DNA from 2 places in the Alicyclobacillus sp. SO9 genome. Region 2 is predicted to be linked to the other one. Evidence: a T-box and tRNA genes for the amino acid it is inferred to sense, from the RefSeq annotation. Region 2 holds a T-box; the other holds one or more tRNA genes.

Region 1 (4,338 bases), 630 kb from region 2:
CCGGATGCTGCAGCAACTGGAAAAACGTGATGGGTGCGATAATTACTTCTGGGCTGGTATCGACAACGATTACCACATGTCCCTCGACCAGAGCGGTTGCTGCCACATCAGGCCGCTCGGTGTAGCGTACCACAGGGTACGGATTCCATTTTACTTTTCCAATCAGTTCAGTCACGGCTTGCTCTGCCATCGCAACCGTATCCGTTTTTATGCCTTTCAAACGCCGTCTGACAGAGTCTACCATGTCCGGATTGGCTACGTCATTCAAATACATCAATGTAACATCTGTCTTAGAGCGCTGACCCACCTGCATCAGTTCTGCACGCAAACTGGGATCACGTAGACGCCGACGAATCAGTGCAGTGTTCATCAGCATGGTTTCAACAAAACCGTCTCTTGGGCCTCGAATCACCCGTTCAATCTCAGGCTGCTGTATGCTCCTCATAGGATAAATACGAGTGTCAATCAACAGCGCTGCGTCAAATCCGTCAACAAAGGTCACCATTGGACCAGATAGAATAAACCTAACCACGTCCTGCATTTTAGTGACTGGTTGGACCTGAACGAAAGCTACATTTGTGTTCAAATAGTTCATGAGGTCTTGCAGTGTGTAGGAATCATTTTCGTGCTGATCGACAAACATCCGTATACGTTTTTCCAGGTCGTCTAAAATCAGAACCATATTCATGGTTAGAAAATATCCGTTTAGCACGTAAGACATCATTTTGAAATTTGAAAAGGAAAAGGATTTAGCCATGATGTCCCAACTATGCCCGGGGCCCTGACCAATTCCAAGTTCGCCGTTCAAATACTCGATATTCTCTTCAAGGCTGGCGGAAATCGGTGGAAGCGGCTCGTTCTCGTTATCAGGTTCTGCCACGTTGCCGGGTTCCTCCTTTCTCGATCTGCCCCCTTACTGTACCCGGCAATAGACCAAAACATTCTCGCATATTCTCTACGTGAAAGACGAACATTCGGACGACCCGTCAGTCAACTCCGTCAGTCAACTCCATCTATAATCAATCGATGTCCATTCAGCCTGTACCAAGTCTGTATACATAAAAAGAGCAGGCATACGCCTGCTCCCCAATCCTATGGCGGAGTGAGAGGGATTCGAACCCTCGATACGGTTTAGCCGTATACTCGCTTAGCAGGCGAGCGCCTTCGACCGACTCGGCCATCACTCCATATATGGTGGGCGGTAACGGGCTCGAACCGCTGACCCCCTGCTTGTAAGGCAGGTGCTCTCCCAACTGAGCTAACCGCCCATATATCTGGCTCAAATTTGCACATGCCTAGATTTCAGCAAGCACTGCTTTTTCTAATACTAGTAGATGCTAGTGGTGACCCCAGGGGGACTCGAACCCCCGTTACCGCCGTGAAAGGGCGGTGTCTTAACCGCTTGACCATGGGGCCGGGTGCAATTCCCTCTGATAACCCATGGAGCTCCCAATCGGATTCGAACCGATGACCTCATCCTTACCATGGATGCGCTCTGCCGGCTGAGCTATGGGAGCGTGGCTCCCCGAGTAGGATTCGAACCTACGACCCTCCGGTTAACAGCCGGATGCTCTACCGCTGAGCTATCGAGGAATACTTGGTGGAGGTAGTCGGATTCGAACCGACGGCCCCCTGCGTGCAAGGCAGGTGCTCTCCCACTGAGCTATACCCCCAAGGCCTCGTCTCAGGACTTGTCTAGTAGTCGTGAAAAACATATGCTACGTCCTGCCATAAACAACTGACTGAGACGATATCTGGTCGGAGCAGCGGGATTCGAACCCACGACCTCCTGCTCCCAAGGCAGGCGCGCTACCAAGCTGCGCTATGCTCCGATGGCGTGCCCGGAGAGATTCGAACTCCCGACCTCTTGATTCGTAGTCAAGCGCTCTATCCAGCTGAGCTACGGGCACTTACCATACAATTACTGACTCTCGCCAAGGCGCCTGTAAAACTGGCTGGGAGGGAAGGGTTCGAACCTTCGCATGACGGAGTCAAAGTCCGTTGCCTTACCACTTGGCTACCCCCCATTGAAATATGGGGTGAGTAGTGGGAATCGAACCCACGAGTGCCGGAACCACAATCCGGTGCGTTAACCACTTCGCCATACTCACCATGGCAGGGGCGGCAGGATTCGAACCCACGACATGCGGTTTTGGAGACCGCCGTTCTACCAACTGAACTACGCCCCTTAGCGATTTCAGGAACTTGACCTGTCGCTGATGAAGGCTCCCGAAGGAACTGGTGGAGGGAGAAGGATTCGAACCTTCGAAGCTTCCGCAACGGATTTACAGTCCGCCCCATTTGGCCACTTTGGTATCCCTCCGTATGGAGCCAGCGACAGGAGTCGAACCTGCGACCTACTGATTACAAGTCAGTTGCTCTACCATCTGAGCTACGCTGGCGCCGCATCAGCGACAAGTCATAACTTATCACATTTAAATCGCTATTGTCAACGCCTGATTTCGATTAAATTTGCGTCGAAATTGCCTGTGATTTTGTCCTTCTATTTACTCCTCGGATCCTGACTCAAATGTCAGATTTACGTTCCTCATGGGATTGAATGTTGAGATGGCATGCTTATAAATCATTTGCTGTTTGCCATCACTCTCAAGCACCACCGTGAAGTTGTCAAATGCTTTGACAGTTCCGCGAATCTGAAAACCGTTTACCAGATACACAATAACAGGGACTTTGTCTTTTCGTACTTGATTTAAAAAAGTGTCTTGAATATTAATGGGTTGTTTGCTCATGAATGCATCCTCCACTCACTGCGAGACTCCTACGTTGACTCTATTCGGTCTCGGCCTTTTGAATTCCTGCCTTAAGTTTGACAGCCTCGTTGTATACCTGCGAAAAGCTATCGTTTGCTATACCTTTCACCGGATCTACATCAAGCCATTTAATTCTACCATCGCGCCCGAACCAGGACATCTGACGTTTGACAAAACGCCGGGTATTACGCTTTAGAAGTGCAACTGCTTCCTCCCGTGTGCACAGTCCGCGAAAGTATGACGCTAATTCTTTGTACCCGATTGCTTGCATAGAAATCAAGTCCCAGTTGTAATCTTGTCTCAGCAAGGACTCCACTTCATCGAACAAACCAGTCTCCAACATTTTGTCAATTCTATGCTCCACACGCGCATACAAGTCTTGCCTGTTCATTCGAAGTCCAAACTGGACTGTATCGTACCGCCCCCCTTGAATGGACCAGTCATAGCCATCTGAGAACGGCTTCCCGCCCGTTTCGAGTACCTCAAGCGCACGGATCACTCTTCGCACATCGTTGGGATGCAGCCGCTGTGCTGCCTCCTTGTCACGCTCCTCTAAAATCTTATGCAATTGCAGTTGCCCATGTTTCAGGGCGTAGTGCTCCCATTTTTGACGAATTTGAGCCGACCCGCGGGTCTTTCCAAAATCCAAATTTTCAGTTATAGAACGAATATACAAACCTGTCCCGCCGACCACAATGGGCAAACGCTGCCTTCGCAAAATTGAGGAGATGGCCTCGTCTGCCCGTTTCGTCCACTGGGCTACGGAAAAAGTGGCATCCGGTTCTGCAATATCAATCAGATAGTGTGGCACGCCCTGCATTTCATCCTCACGCAATTTACCCGTACCAATATCCATTTTCTTGTATATTTGCATTGAATCAGCAGACACTACTTCACCGCCCACAGCTTTTGCCACGGACACACCAAAATCACTCTTCCCAATTCCAGTCGGACCTACAATACAAAGTACTGGCGGCTTGTTGGCCAAGAGTTGCCTCAACCTCCTCATAAACTACCTCACATTCAGAATACCATAGGAAAACCTTGCTCTTTCTTTGTCCGGCCTCAAACCAAACCGCTCAAAGACGCCTGAAGAAATCCGCTCTTTTACCACTACACGTCGCCTTGCTACTCGCTTTGCTTCCCTTATTGCTGCCTCTGACAGTGCTCTGCTGTCCGCATATTCCCGCAATGCATCAGCGCTGGAAGGATGATGACTTCTACTGCGAAACATAGGATCAAAATATACGATATCCACACTGTCCGTCGGCATCATTTGCAGGAAACTGAGATAATCGGTTACGTGAACACGAATCCGCTCAAGCAGGGGCTGCATCCAGTCCGGCTGCTCTGCACGTTTATGTATGGCAAAAGAGACTAATATCGCCAGTGGTTCTGAGACCTCAAGGGATTCAACTCGGCCCTTGTCACCCACAGCGAACGCCAAAACCAGCGAATCCGTCCCCAACCCAAGAGTCGCATCCACAACCGTATCGCCGAGCCTCACTCCAGCGGCGGTTAACAGTCTGTCACTCTGCCCCCGTTCCAACTGCAGGCAACGCTGCAT
Region 2 (4,338 bases):
GGACGGACGTACTGGAATCGGTTGTCCATTCATAGAGGGTTATGTAGGTATTTCCTCGTCTGAAGTAGTAGTATTTCGATGACTTGGACATATCCCACTCAAAGTATGTTTGCCCAGACTCTGTTGCTCTTTTCACCCAGGGGACTTTTTGACTCTGTGGGGGAATGTTGCCGGGAGCGGTGATGATTTCGCTGCCAGTGTGGATCCAGTTATTTGGTGAATGCCCTAATTCATAAAACCTGTACTGAACGCCAGGAGAGCCCCCTACTGAGAATGTAAAATTCCCATTGGAATCTGCTTGCATGATTTTTGGGTTTGAAACACCCAATCCGCCCGTTATAACGTAAACTTTGTGATTTTGTACCCGGGTCCGTACGTTCCACTGAGAGATGTCTTTCCAGATATGATTAAGCGTTGGAGTGTTAAAATTACCGTTGTAAGGAACGTGGTCCTCAGTCCTGGACCGACCTCTGCTAACTAGGAAAGCACTTCCTCCAGCCAATATCAAAATCGCAGACAATCGAAGAACTAACTCTCTTTTTTTCATTTCAACCTCCTATTTCTAGATTTTGTTATTCCGCTAACCTGCCAATAGTGGTGGACCTTTGCCCACTAATTCCTTCACCAACGTGCAGTGGTCAACACGCAAGGTAGTAAGCTGATTAAATTGGGGTAGGTACAGTGGTAACGTGGATTTGTTAATTTGTCTAGTCTGGGAACAGCACTCCGAGAAGACTGCCTACAAACACACTGACGACTTGTAGCAACAATATGGCAAGTACATCAAATAAGAACCAATCATAGTAATGACTGTAAAAGGCCAAGTGGTTTTGAGACAGGAGGACGAGTACAATCCAAAGGCCAAACAAGTTGGCTAGGTAGACAAGCGGATAGAAAAGTACATTTTTACGATTCTTCGATAACATGGATAGTCGGGTAAAATACAAGATGAAGGCGACGATGAGGATAATTACTGGAGCCCAGTTGGTTATCTTCACGGTAAAATTGTCTCCTTCTACGAAGGACCGTCCGATAAACGGAAGGTTCAAGTATATAAATCCACCTAGTAACGCCGCTATGGACCAGAGTTCGGCTTTCAGCATGGTCTCCAACCTCACTTTTAACAGTACTTCAAATTGATTCATCGGTTCGTTCTTCTATGCATGTGATGAGGGATGTTACGGACATGCAGGAATTCCTTTTCCGGAGAAGGCTGTGCGCCATTCACTGCGATACCTCCGCTGCATTGTTCCTGAAATTTGTAATCACTCGTGACCTGCGCCATCTGTAGTAAAGGAATACAAGGATTATCCAGAAGACCACTAAGTACGGCCACCAGGCATAGGAGGATGTGGAGATCGCGTGGATGGACACGGCGAAATCATATAGAGAGTGATTTAACAACGCGATCCAAAATGAACGCGAAAAGTAGGCATACATGGCAAGAGAAAATCCCATGAGACTCAAAATAAACCATGTGGCGACATCGTGGCCTTTGAGCTGCCCGATGTGTCCCACGCCGAACAGAACGCAACTGATGACTACAATGGCCCAAAAGAGAGTAGACGGGTGTATTCGATGGAGGTATTTCGTTCCAAGGAAAAGCAAGGATGATGATGAACGACCAACGCCAGGTTTCTTCCATGGGTCCGGCAAAAAGAGAGACAATGGCAACTCCGACACCAGGCTTTATGGTTTCGGACTGAAGGAGACGGGGATCAATCCAGAAAACCATCACATCAAAACAACCAGAAATCCATATGAAAAATAGCAGAAGAAGCGTCTTGGATAGGAGGCGTCCCAGCTTCTTCCCCGGCAACATGAGAGCCCCTGGTCCTTGAAGAACACGGGTAAACCGGGGTGCGAGTTTGAACATGGCAATGATAGAGAGAACTAACAGTGTCACAGCGTAGACTTCCATAATGCCAGTAAAGACATTGGACGTGGGTAGTGGGATAACATTCAAGACTAACATGGGCGTAAATAACACCGCGTACACATAGAGAAACTTGCTCTTTAATATCCCCGAAAAATTGATAGTTTGTACGAGTTCCTGGCTGTATCTCATAACATCCATCCTTAGTGTCGTTCGCAACGCCAATAAGTGTAGTATATGGGAAAGGCATGCAAATGCAATAACATTTCCACATAGACGTGATGTCAGCGGTGTGAACACGGACTTGGTTGGAGGTTACACTGATATGTTACAAGCTCTTAAATATGGGACACAGTATCTCAAGACCAACGATGAGCAATACTTGAGCGAGTTCACTCAAACGCTGGCGATAGCTGCCGATGAACTAAAGACAGCCAGTCAAGAGGTCAGCACTGTTGCAAGTAAAGGGAAATATCAAAAATAGAACCATTTCTTTAGTGGCTTCCCTAATAATTCAGTACTTGATTGACGGATTCGTTCCGTTCTGTGTATTATAAGACAAATTCTATCGGAAAGACGTTGACGAAGACGAGTACGCATGCCACGTGCATTGCAGAGAATCGGCGGTTGGTGAGAGCCGATATGCACAGGGTGCTGAATGGACTTCTGAGTCGCTTGCTGAAACCGTTTCGTCGGTAGTATGCATTGTCGGGAGGGCCTCTCCGTTACCAAGAGGCAGGTATCGAGATGAATGACTCGTCTCTGTACCGGAAAGTGTGTCGGGGATACCCCCGACGAATGAGGGTGGCACCGCGGTCTCACGTCCCTTGGGGGATGTGGGGCCTTTTTATATACAATTTTGACTCAGAAGGGGAAAGAGGCCCGATGATGATAGGCATTAGCTGGTCCCGTGAAACAAGGAGGTGGTGGTATGAGTGATGGTTGGTGGTGCAAAAGGGATTCTAATTTACAAAACGGGAGTGATTTGAATGCAGAGCAATCAGCAGGTGGACAGGGTGCTGACCGGAGACCGTACCACCGGGAAGCTTCACCTGGGCCATTATGTCGGAAGCCTTAAGAACCGTATTGACATGCAATACCAGTACGACACTTTCATCCTGCTTGCAGATGTGCAAGCACTGACCACGCACTTTGAAGCTCCGAAGGAAATGGGACGACATCTGCGTCAGATAACACTCGACTATTTGGCGGCGGGAATCAATCCCGAAAAGGTCACCATTTTTGTCCAATCCCTTGTTCCCGAAATTGCCGAACTTACACTCTTTTACTCCATGTTTGTGACGGTCAACGCTCTTCGCCACAACCCGACTGTCAAATCAGAGGCTGCCGATCGCGGCTACGACCAGCTGTATTACGGGTTCCTCGGGTATCCGGTTAGTCAGGCAGCAGATATCACCTTCTGTAAAGCAACATTGGTACCGGTAGGGGACGACCAGTTGCCGCACATTGAGCAAACGCGAAAAATTGTCCGCCGCTTTAACGAGTTGTATGCACCGGTATTGCTGGAACCGAAAGCTGTTGTGGGCGAAGTTCCGCGGCTGATTGGGCTGGATGGCAGGAGCAAAATGAGCAAGAGTTTAGGAAATGCAATCACGCTGGATGCTTCTGCGCAGGACGTCCGAGAGAAGATTCGGATTGCCGTTACGGACACCAATCGTATCCATAAGTCTGACCCAGGAAATCCAGAGGTCTGTCCTGTCTTCACTTATCATCAGGCGTTTGCATCAGAGGGCGCCGAGGAAATTGCCGCTGGATGCCGCTCCGGCACTCTTGGCTGCGTCGAGTGCAAGGAGCGAGTTGGCAAGCGAATTAACAATCTGTTAGAGCCAATGCGTGAGACTCGGCGAATGTACGAATCGGCCCCACACAAGGTTGATGAAATACTGATTGCCGGCACGGAGAGAGCGAGGAACATTGGGAAGGAAACGATGCGTGAAGTGCGTGAGGCAATGGGGTTGAATTACAATTTCGACAACGACGGGATACGCGGTTGATGGGGGTGGTGGTAATCGAAGCGGATCGATAGCGGAATTATCCCTCCGGGACAGACTCGCACTTTCATCGCCCTTATCTGTGCCGCAATGGCGGTAACCTATAGTCAGGGTCTCATGATTCCGTGGATGGCATCGGTTCAGACAGGACACATTTCTCCTCTCATGAACAGTCTCAGCACCAGTGATACCTACGCCGGTCTAGTGGTTGCTATGGTGTTTGTGGGACGGATTTCTCGGCGGGTAGGTATCGTAGTTTGCTTACATGGGCGCTGGTCATCGGTATCTTTACTATCTGTCTGTTTGTAGTGGTTGATAACGTACAGTGGTGGCTTTTCCATTAGTTTTCGGCTTTATGGAATCCGCCCTGACTGGCGATTTGCCGCTCTTCGCACAACGGGGTGGATTGTCTCTGGGGGCTGTTTCTGCGTCACTCGCAGCGTTCGTCAT

Evidence for each region. The T-box of region 2 lies ahead of trpS (tryptophan--tRNA ligase). A T-box ahead of a tRNA ligase gene usually reads a tRNA of that ligase, here a tRNA-Trp.
Region 1: it has a tRNA-Trp gene. The T-box ahead of trpS (tryptophan--tRNA ligase) is inferred to sense a tRNA for this amino acid. The anticodon was not compared.

Annotation. Positions count from the first base shown of each region.
Region 1 covers NZ_CP066339.1:2,509,537-2,513,874, reverse strand. The annotation lists gene GI364_RS11555 (spore germination protein) at 1-880, opposite strand, end outside; tRNA gene GI364_RS11550 (tRNA-Ser) at 1,096-1,187, opposite strand; tRNA gene GI364_RS11545 (tRNA-Val) at 1,193-1,268, opposite strand; tRNA gene GI364_RS11540 (tRNA-Glu) at 1,342-1,416, opposite strand; tRNA gene GI364_RS11535 (tRNA-Thr) at 1,442-1,517, opposite strand; tRNA gene GI364_RS11530 (tRNA-Asn) at 1,519-1,593, opposite strand; tRNA gene GI364_RS11525 (tRNA-Ala) at 1,599-1,673, opposite strand; tRNA gene GI364_RS11520 (tRNA-Pro) at 1,756-1,832, opposite strand; tRNA gene GI364_RS11515 (tRNA-Arg) at 1,834-1,910, opposite strand; tRNA gene GI364_RS11510 (tRNA-Gln) at 1,953-2,027, opposite strand; tRNA gene GI364_RS11505 (tRNA-His) at 2,036-2,111, opposite strand; tRNA gene GI364_RS11500 (tRNA-Trp) at 2,114-2,189, opposite strand; tRNA gene GI364_RS11495 (tRNA-Tyr) at 2,240-2,323, opposite strand; tRNA gene GI364_RS11490 (tRNA-Thr) at 2,327-2,402, opposite strand; gene hfq (RNA chaperone Hfq) at 2,508-2,750, opposite strand; gene miaA (tRNA (adenosine(37)-N6)-dimethylallyltransferase MiaA) at 2,791-3,759, opposite strand; gene GI364_RS11475 (class I SAM-dependent methyltransferase) at 3,784-4,338, opposite strand, start outside.
Region 2 covers NZ_CP066339.1:3,143,624-3,147,961, reverse strand. The annotation lists gene GI364_RS14835 (hypothetical protein) at 1-547, opposite strand, end outside; gene GI364_RS14830 (hypothetical protein) at 708-1,145, opposite strand; gene GI364_RS25420 (CPBP family glutamic-type intramembrane protease) at 1,225-1,683, opposite strand; gene GI364_RS14820 (hypothetical protein) at 2,202-2,360, shown strand; T-box leader at 2,447-2,707, shown strand; gene trpS (tryptophan--tRNA ligase) at 2,866-3,891, shown strand; gene GI364_RS14810 (MFS transporter) at 4,217-4,338, shown strand, end outside.